One region of the Streptomyces sp. NPDC012510 genome, then DNA from elsewhere that is predicted to be linked to it. Evidence: riboswitches for the same ligand, from Rfam matches in the RefSeq annotation. Region 1 holds a riboswitch; each other region holds the start of a gene.
What was found. A riboswitch is a leader RNA that binds a small molecule or an ion and turns the genes downstream of it on or off. The one in region 1 is predicted to bind thiamine pyrophosphate.
Positions count from the first base shown of each region.

Region 2: it holds a riboswitch for thiamine pyrophosphate, as region 1 does, so the genes downstream of both, thiC (phosphomethylpyrimidine synthase ThiC) here and ACFY9I_RS36280 (thiamine ABC transporter substrate-binding protein) in region 1, are expected to answer to the same signal.
Region 3: it holds a riboswitch for thiamine pyrophosphate, as region 1 does, so the genes downstream of both, thiO (glycine oxidase ThiO) here and ACFY9I_RS36280 (thiamine ABC transporter substrate-binding protein) in region 1, are expected to answer to the same signal.

Region 1 is NZ_JBIBEN010000027.1:132,004-135,273, forward strand. It holds gene ACFY9I_RS36275 (ABC transporter permease subunit) at 1-840, opposite strand, end outside; gene ACFY9I_RS36280 (thiamine ABC transporter substrate-binding protein) at 858-1,940, opposite strand; TPP riboswitch at 2,040-2,147, opposite strand; gene rlmN (23S rRNA (adenine(2503)-C(2))-methyltransferase RlmN) at 2,222-3,270, opposite strand, start outside.
Region 2 is NZ_JBIBEN010000004.1:198,884-202,153, forward strand. It holds gene thiC (phosphomethylpyrimidine synthase ThiC) at 1-1,766, opposite strand, end outside; TPP riboswitch at 1,759-1,915, opposite strand; gene ACFY9I_RS08720 (YibE/F family protein) at 1,987-3,270, shown strand, end outside.
Region 3 is NZ_JBIBEN010000017.1:158,527-161,796, reverse strand. It holds gene ACFY9I_RS29055 (FAD-dependent oxidoreductase) at 1-1,060, opposite strand, end outside; gene ACFY9I_RS29050 (hypothetical protein) at 1,093-1,443, opposite strand; TPP riboswitch at 1,496-1,607, shown strand; gene thiO (glycine oxidase ThiO) at 1,605-2,780, shown strand; gene thiS (sulfur carrier protein ThiS) at 2,795-2,995, shown strand; gene ACFY9I_RS29035 (thiazole synthase) at 2,999-3,270, shown strand, end outside.

The DNA of each region.
Region 1 (3,270 bases):
CTCCCGTCGCCGTACGGTCCACGCGTGCACTGCGAGGATCAGTCCGACCGCGACGAACTGCACCAGTGTCAGGACGGCCGCCGCCGGCAGGTCGAAGATCTCCGAGGTCTGCCGGTAGATCTCCACTTCGAGCGTGGAGAAGGTCGGCCCGCCGAGGATCTGCACCACCCCGAACGAGGTGAAGGTGAAGAGGAAGACCATCAGCGCGGCGGCGGCCACGGCGGGCGCGAGCGCCGGGAGCGTCACCCTCCGCCACGCGGCCGACGGCGAGGCCCCGAGCATCCGGGCGGCCTCCTCCTGCCGCGGATCGAGCTGCGCCCACAGCCCACCCACGGTCCGGACGACGACCGCGTAGTTGAAGAACACATGCGCGAGCAGGATCGCCCAGACGGTCGTGTCCAGCCGTACGCCCCACAGCTCGTCGAGCAGCCCGCCCCGTCCGACCAGCGCCAGGAACGCCGTCCCCACGACAACGGTGGGCAGCACGAACGGCACGGTGACGACCGCCCGCAGAATCTCCTTGCCCCTGAAATCGAAGCGCGCGAACACATACGCGCCGGGGAGCGCGATCAGCAGTGTGAGCGCGGTCGAGACGAGCGCCTGCCAGGTGGTGAACCACAACACGTGCCGGATCCCGGAGTCCCCCAGTACCTCCGCGATCCGCCCGAACTGCCAGATTCCGTCGACACGCAGCCCCCGCTCGACGATCGCGGCGACAGGATAGGCGAAGAACAACCCGAAGAACGCGACGGGCAGCGCCATGAGCGCGAGCCGCGCGGCGCTCCCCGAACGGGTCTTCCGCCCAGGGGCCTTCGCCACCTCGGCGGTCGCCTTCGCCATCTGGGTGGACGCCTTCTCTACTTCAGTACCAGCGACGTCCACGACTTGACCCACTGGTCACGGTTCTCGGCGATCTTCTCCGGTGCCATGGTCTCGGGGTCCTTCGCCGCGGGCCCGTACTCGGTGAACTCGGCGGGTACGGACACACCCTCGACCACCGGGTACACGAACATGTTGAGGGGCATGTCCTCCTGGAACTCCTTCGAGATCAGGAAGTCGATCAGCGCCTTGCCGCCTTCGGCGTTCTTCGCGTTGCTCAGCAGCCCCGCGAACTCGATCTGCCGGAAGCAGGTGCCGGTCGCGACACCAGTGGGCGCGGTCTTCGGACGCGGGTCCGCGTAGACGACCTCGGCGGGCGGCGAGGAGGCGTACGACACGACGAGCGGCCGGTCGCCGCCGGCCTTCTTGCCGTCCGTCGACCCGGAGAACTCCTGGTAGTAGGCCTGCTCCCAGCCGTCGACGACCTTCACGCCGTTGGCCTTGAGCTTCTCCCAGTAGCCCTCCCACCCGTCGTCGCCGTACTGCGCGGCCGTCCCGAGCATGAATCCGAGGCCGGGCGAGGAGGTGGAGGCGTTCTCGGTGACGAGCAGGTCCTTGTAGGCGGGCTTGAGGAGATCGTCGAACGACTTCGGCGGCTCGATCTTCTTCTCGCTGAAGTACGCCTTGTCGTAGTTGACGCAGATGTCACCGGAGTCGATGGGCGTGACCCGGTGCTGGTCCTTGTCGAGCTGGTACGCGGCGCCGACCTTGTCGAGCCCCTTCGCCTCGTACGGCTGGAAGAGGCCGTTGTCGAGCGCGCGGGACAGCAGCGTGTTGTCGACGCCGAAGAAGACGTCACCCTGCGGATTGTCCTTGGTCAGGATCGCCTGGTTGACGGCCTGCCCGGCGTCCCCGCTCTTGAGGACCTTGACCTTGTACCCGGACTCCTTCTCGAACGCCTTCAGCACGTCCTTGGAGTAGGCGAAGGAGCCGTGGCTGACGAGGGTCACGGTCTTGGAGCCGCCACCGCCGCTCGCATCGGATCCGGACGAGCCGCACGCGGACAGCGTGACCAGGCCCAGCCCGACGGCCAGAACCGTCGCCTTCTTGGTGATGCCCACTGATGTGATGCCCACTGATGTGATTCCTCCTGGGTTGACCAGGAAGAGACGCGGCCCTGCCCGGGACTCCGCGGAGGATTCCCGGGCAGGGCGCAACAGCTTGAGTGATGACCGAACTTCCTACCCAGAATGACCTGGGCGAGGTTCAGAGGGTCTGCGGCCCGAATGCCGCACTCTCAGCGCTGTGGCGCTCCCCTGCCGGAATATGAAAATGTGTACGGGGGTCAGAGTACCCCGTGGCCGAAAGTCGACTCCTGCCGGCAACCACGGTCGGCCCCCGGTCACCTCTCGGTGGCCGCCAGTTGCCCGCACGCCCCGTCGATCTCCTGGCCCCGTGTGTCCCGGATGGTCACCGGCACCCCATGGGCGGCGATGGCCTCCACGAACGCCTTCTCATCCTCGGGCCGCGAGGCGGTCCACTTCGAGCCCGGCGTCGGGTTCAGCGGAATCAGGTTCACATGCACCGGCCTGCCCTTCAGCAGCCGGCCCAGCCGGTCACCGCGCCATGCCTGGTCGTTGATGTCCCGGATCAGCGCGTACTCGATGGACAGCCGCCGCCCGGACTTGGCCGCGTACTCCCATCCGGCGTCCAGCACCTCGCGCACCTTCCACCGGGTGTTCACCGGCACGAGGGTGTCGCGCAGCTCGTCGTCGGGGGCGTGCAGCGAGATCGCGAGCCGGCACTTGAAGCCCTCGTCGGCGAACCGGTGGATGGCAGGCACGAGCCCGACCGTCGACACGGTGATCCCGCGCTGGGACAGCCCCAGCCCGTCCGGCTCGGGATCGGTGAGCCGGCGAATGGCCCCCACGACCCGGTTGTAGTTGGCGAGCGGCTCGCCCATCCCCATGAAGACGATGTTGGAGAGCCGCGCCGGCCCACCCGGGATCTCCCCGTCCCGGAGCGCCCGCATCCCGTCGACGATCTGATGGACGATCTCGGCGGTGGAGAGGTTCCGGTCGAGTCCCGCCTGCCCCGTGGCACAGAACGGGCAGTTCATGCCGCACCCCGCCTGCGAACTGATGCACATCGTCACCCGGTCCGGGTACCGCATCAGCACCGACTCGACAAGCGTCCCGTCGAACAGCCGCCACAACGTCTTGCGGGTGGTCTCCTGGTCGGTCGACAGATGCCGCACGACCGTCATCAGCTCCGGAAGCAGCGCCTCCTGCAGCTTGGAGCGCGCACCCGCGGGGATGTCGGTCCACTGGTCCGGGGCGTGCGCGTACCGCGCGAAGTAGTGCTGCGAGAGCTGCTTGGCACGAAACGGCTTCTCACCGATCGCGGCAACAGCCTCCTTACGCTCCACAGGCGTGAGATCGGCAAGATGCC
Region 2 (3,270 bases), on a different contig from region 1:
GCCATACCCGCCTCGATCTCGGCCCGGGAACCGCCGTGTTCACGACGGATGTCCTGGGAGATCTTCATCGAGCAGAACTTCGGGCCGCACATGGAGCAGAAGTGGGCCGTCTTGGCCGGCTCGGCCGGGAGGGTCTCGTCGTGGAACTCACGGGCGGTGTCGGGGTCGAGGGCCAGATTGAACTGGTCCTCCCAGCGGAACTCGAAGCGGGCGTCCGACAACGCATCGTCCCACTCCTGTGCGCCCGGGTGCCCCTTGGCGATGTCCGCCGCATGGGCCGCGATCTTGTAGGTGATGACGCCGGTCTTCACGTCGTCACGGTTGGGCAGTCCCAAGTGCTCCTTGGGAGTGACGTAGCAGAGCATCGCGGTGCCCCACCACGCGATCATCGCGGCACCTATGCCTGAGGTGATGTGGTCGTACGCCGGTGCGACGTCCGTGGTCAGCGGGCCGAGCGTATAGAACGGAGCCTCATCGCAGATCTCCTGCTGCAGATCGATGTTCTCCTTGATCTTGTGCATCGGAACATGTCCCGGGCCTTCGATCATGGTCTGTACGTGGAAACGCTTGGCGATCGTGTTGAGTTCCCCGAGGGTGCGCAACTCCGCGAACTGCGCCTCGTCGTTGGCGTCCGCGATGGAGCCCGGCCGGAGGCCGTCGCCGAGGGAGTACGTCACGTCGTAGGCGGCGAGGATCTCGCACAGTTCCTCGAAGTTCTCATAGAGGAACGATTCCTTGTGGTGTGCCAGACACCAGGCCGCCATGATCGATCCGCCGCGGGAGACGATGCCGGTCTTGCGGTTCGCGGTGAGCGGCACATACGCCAGGCGCACGCCCGCGTGGACCGTCATGTAGTCCACGCCCTGCTCGGCCTGCTCGATCACCGTGTCCTTGTAGATCTCCCAGGTCAGTTCCTCGGCCTTGCCGTCGACCTTCTCCAGTGCCTGATAGAGCGGCACCGTGCCGATGGGGACGGGGGAGTTGCGCAGCACCCATTCACGGGTGGTGTGGATGTTCCGGCCGGTGGACAGGTCCATGACCGTGTCCGCTCCCCAGCGGGTCGCCCAGGTCATCTTCTCGACCTCCTCCTCGATGGAGGAGGTGACCGCGGAGTTGCCGATGTTGGCGTTGACCTTCACCAGGAACCGCTTGCCGATGATCATCGGCTCGATCTCCGGGTGGTTCACGTTGGCGGGCAGTACGGCCCGGCCCGCGGCGATCTCCTCGCGCACGACCTCCGACGAGACGTTCTCCCGGACGGCCACGAACTCCATCTCCGGGGTGATCTCCCCGCGTCGTGCGTACGCGAGCTGGGTCACCGCTCGGCCGTCACGACTGCGGCGCGGCCGACGCGACCGCCCCGGAAACACCGCGTCGAGGTTGCGCAGTCCACCGCGCGGCGAGGTGTGCTTGATGCCGTCGTCCTCGGGGCGCACGGGACGGCCCGCGTACTCCTCGGTATCTCCCCGGGAGACGATCCAGTTCTCGCGAAGAGGGAGGAGCCCCCTCCTGACGTCGGTCTCGGCTGTCGGATCGGTGTACGGGCCGGAGGTGTCGTACAAGGTGACGGACTGCCCGTTGGTGAGGTGCACCTGGCGGACCGGCACCCGTACGTCGGGGCGTGAGCCCTCGATGTACGCCTTGTGCCAGCCGATGGACTTCCCGGCCTCCAGGGGCTGTTCGCCCCGATTCTTTTCGCCCTCGGACCCGGCAGATGTCCCGTCCGTCCGGCCGGAGGCAGACGTGCGTGTGTCCTCGATGGTCATGAGACCTACTCCCTACGCCGGCATTACCCGGTAACAGGTTCAGCGGTCGACGCAGCGATTTCCGCCCGACGATGTTCCACGTGAAACATCGCGTCTGCGGAGGTCAGCGCCCTCTCAGCCCGGTGCTCCGAGCTCCCGCGTGTGCAAAGGTGCCCCCACGCTAGCGGCAGATGTGGCGCGGTGAACAGTGGGCATCGCTCGTTCTTGCGATGATCGGGCGGTGACCACGACGCAGCAGCCACCGCCTCCACCCTCCGAGCCGCCCCATGGCCATGGCCCAGGAAACGGCCACGGCCATGGCTCCGACGGCGGCCATGGCTCCGACGGCGGCCACGGCCATTCGCACAGCCACAGCCACGGCCCAGCCGCGCCCGTCTCACAGCATCTTCGCAAGGTCATCGCCGCGGTGCTGATCCCCTTCGCGACCGCGGTCGTCGTGGGCCTCGTCGTGCTCTGGCCCGGCGGCGCACCGGCGCACGAGCGCACCGGGGTGGGCTTCGACCGGCAGACGCAACAGGCCACTGTGACCAAGGTCGATGCGGTCGACTGCTCGTCGGTGAACGCCTCCGGCGTCCCCCCGACCGGCGACACGTCCACCGCCGAAGGCTCGGCCGCACAGCAGCAGGCGAACGGCACCTGCAAGAAGGCCACGGTCCGGGTCGACACCGGCAAGGACAAGGGACGTACGTTCACGGAGATCGTGCAGCCCGACCAGTCACGGCAGTTGGAGCAGGGCCAGGAGGTCGTGGTCGCTTACGAGCCCGCCGCGCCCAAGGACCTGCAGTACTCGGTCACCGATGTGAACCGGAAGCTCCCGATGGCGCTGCTCGCCGGGATCTTCGCGCTCGCTGTCGTGGTGGTGGGCCGGCTGCGCGGTGTCATGGCCCTGGTCGCGCTGGCCATCAGTTTCATGGTGCTGACCCTCTTCATCCTGCCGGCCATCCTGCAAGGCTCGAATCCCCTGGTCGTCGCGGTGGTCGGGGCGAGCGCCATCATGCTGATCGCGCTCTACATGTGCCATGGACTCTCGGCCCGGACATCCGTGGCGGTGCTCGGCACGCTGATCTCGCTGCTGCTGATCGGTCTGCTGGGTTCGGGGTTCATCGGCTGGGCCAGCCTGACGGGCAACACGGACGACAACACCGGCCTGATCCACGGGCTGTACCCGTCGATCGACATGAGCGGTCTGCTGCTCGCGGGCGTCATCATCGGTTCGCTCGGTGTGCTCGACGACGTCACGGTCACCCAGACCTCGGCGGTCTGGGAACTGCACGCGGCGAATCCCGCGATGGGTTGGCGTGGGCTGTACCGCGCGGCCATCCGGATCGGCCGGGACCACATCGCCTCGGTGGTCAACACCCTCGTCCTCGCCTACGCCGGTGCCGCGCTGCCGCTGCTGCTGCTCTTCTCGATCGCCCAGAGCAGTGTCGGCACGGTCGCCAACAGCGAGCTGGTCGCCGAGGAGATCGTGCGCACGCTGGTCGGCTCGATCGGTCTGGTGGCC
Region 3 (3,270 bases), on a different contig from region 1:
CGGGGTCGCCGCGCCAGAGGGTGGTGTCGGCGAAGGCGTGGTCACCGGCGTACTGGACGAAGCGGCCGAACTGCTCCGACCAGAAGTAGGGAACGGGATCGTAGCGCTCGGGGGCCTCGCCGAGGATGTTCGCGGCGACCGTGCGGGGGCCCTGGAGCGCGTTGTCCCAGTGGTGGACGAGGAGGCGCTGGCCGTACCTGCCCGAAGGGAAGGACGCGCAGTCGCCGACGGCGTAGACGTCGGGCGCGGAGGCGCGCAGGTGATCGTCGGCCACCACCTCGCCGTGCTGCGCGCCGAGCTCGATGCCTGAGCCCTGCAGCCAGGCCGTGGCGGGGCGCGCGCCGATGCCGACCACGACGGCCCCGGCCGGGATCTCGGTGCCGTCGTCCAGGACCACCGTCCCGGGCTCCACACGCTCCACGCGCGCGTGCGTGCGCAGCGTGGTGCCGCTGTCGGCGTACCAGGCGGTCATCGGCGCGGCCACCTCCGCCGGCAGCGCGCCCGCCAGGGGCCGGTCGGCCGCCTCGACGACCGTCACCGCGCACCCCGCCTCCCGCGCGGCCGTCGCGAACTCGGCGCCGATCCAGCCCGCGCCCACCACCACGATGTCGTGCTGCTGCGCCAGCACCGGCCGCAGCCGCTCCGCGTCGTCCAGCGTCCGCAGCAGATGCACTCCGGGCACGCCCTCGGCCCCCGGCAGCCGGATCGGTTCCGCGCCGGTGGCGATGACGAGGACGTCGTACGGGACGGGTCCGGTGGCCGTGTCGAGTTCATGGTCGGCGGGGCGCAGGCCCGACACCTCACGGCCCAGCTGGAGTTCGATGCCGAGCGCCTCGAAGTCGACGTCGAAGGCGGAGCCCTCGGCCTTGCCGAGCAGCACGGCCTTGGACAGCGGTGGCCGGTCGTACGGCTGGTGGGGCTCGGCGCCGATCAGTGTGACGGTGCCGGCGAAGCCCTGTTCGCGCAGGGCGACCGCGGTCTGCACACCGGCCATGCCCGCGCCCACGACGACCACGCGGCGTGCCGGTGACGTGCCCCGTTGTTGCGTCTGCTCGCTCACCTGATCACCATAGACAACTGACTGTTCATCAGTCAGGGGGCATGCTCGGTGACCTGCTCCACAACGCTGCTCCCGGCACCTTCCTGTGACTCCCACTCCCAGGTCTCCTCCAGGCGCACCCGCCCGTCGGGGAGCTCGACCACCGTCGACACGCAGTGCCCCGAGGACGTCGTCCCGTCCCGCTTCAGCTGCACGTACCGGAAGTCCAGCCGGTCGCCGTCCCTGGTGCCCACCAGATGCCCGCGCACGACGTCGCCGCCCGTGTACTCCGCCCAGATCTCACCGTCCTTCTCGTGGTAGGTGAACCGGGTGCGGGTGCCCACCTGACCTGGGGCCTGGTCGGCCACGGGGGCGAGGACGAGACCGTCGAGCGAACGTGCCACGGGTGGAGGCTCCCTTACTGAGACTTACGGCGGCGGGCTAGGGTGGCCAACGTAGAGCACTCGCGGGAGCCCGGACGTACCGGGCTGAGAGGGAGGCTGGCGGCCTCCGACCGTACGAACCTGATCCGGGTCATGCCGGCGAAGGGAGGGGCTGGACGCCCATGTCGCGTACACACACGTCAGACGTCCTCGTCGTGGGGGGCGGAATCATCGGGCTGGTCACGGCGTGGCGGGCCGCCCGGCGCGGGTTGGCCACGGCCGTGGTCGATCCCGAGCCCGGCGGCGGGGCCGCGCAGGTGGCGGCCGGGATGCTCGCCGCCGTGACGGAACTGCACTACGGCGAGCAGACACTGCTGGGGCTCAACCTGGAGTCCGCACGCCGCTACCCCGACTTCGCGGCCGAGCTGACCGAGGAGACGGGCCTCGACCTCGGCTACCGCCGCTCCGGCACGCTCGCCGTGGCACTCGACGCCGACGACCGCGCCCACCTGCGGGAACTGCACACTCTGCAGCGGCGGTCGGGCCTTGAGTCGGAGTGGCTGAGCGGCCGTGACTGCCGCCGTCTGGAGCCGATGCTGGCCCCCGGCGTGCGCGGTGGGCTGCGCGTCGACGGGGACCACCAGATCGACCCGAGGCGGCTGTCCAGGGCCCTCGTCGCGGCCTGCGAGCGCGCCGGGGTGGTGTTCCACCGGACATGGGCTGAGGAACTGTCGGTGGTACGGGCGCGGGCCGCCGGGGTCCGGACCGGTGACGGTGACCGGTTGGCCGCCGGGCAGGTCGTCCTCGCCGCGGGCAGCCTCAGCGCGCGGCTCGCGGGGGTCCCGGAGGAGGTGCTGCCGCCGGTGCGGCCGGTGAAGGGGCAGGTGCTGCGGCTGACCGTGCCGAAGCCCTGTGCGCCCTTCCTGAGCCGGACCGTGCGGGCCGTGGTCCGCGGCGGTCACGTCTACCTGGTGCCGCGCGAGAACGGCGAACTCGTCGTCGGCGCGACCAGCGAGGAGCTGGGCTGGGACACCACGGTGACGGCCGGCGGGGTCTACGAACTGCTGCGCGACGCCCATGAACTCGTCCCCGGGATCACCGAACTCCCGCTCACCGAGACCCGTGCGGGCCTGCGCCCCGCCTCCCCCGACAACGCGCCGCTCCTCGGCCCCACCGCACTCGACGGTCTGCTCCTCGCGACGGGCCACCACCGCAACGGGGTGCTCCTCACCCCGGTCACCGGCGATGTCATGGCCCATGTGCTGACCGCCGGTGAACTGCCGGAGGAGGCCAGGGACTTCACGCCGCTGCGGTTCCGCGCCGGTGTGGCCCGCGCACTCATGGAGCAGCCCGCGTGAGCGCCACCGAGACCCTGAGCATCCTCGTCAACGGGGAGCGGCGGGAGATCGCTCCCGGTACGGCGCTCGACGCGGTCGTACGCGCTCTCACCGCGTCCCCGTCCGGGGTCGCCGCCGCCCTCAACGAAACCGTCGTCCCTCGCGCGCGATGGACGTCCACCGCCCTCTGCGAGGGGGACCGCGTCGAGGTCCTCACCGCCGTCCAAGGAGGCTGATCCATGGCAGACGACCCCTTCGTCCTCGGCGGTACGACCTATTCGTCCCGGCTGATCATGGGCACCGGTGGCGCGGCCGGCCTGGACGTCCTGGAGCGTGCGCTGGTGGCCTCCGGCACGGAGCTGACGACGGTCGCGATGCGCCGGGTGAACGCCTCCGTGCACGGCTCGGTCCTGTCCGTGCTCGACAGGCTGGGCATCCGTGTACTGCCCAACACGGCCGGCTGCTTCACGGCGGGCGAGGCCGTGCTGACCGCCCGTCTCGCGCGCGAGGC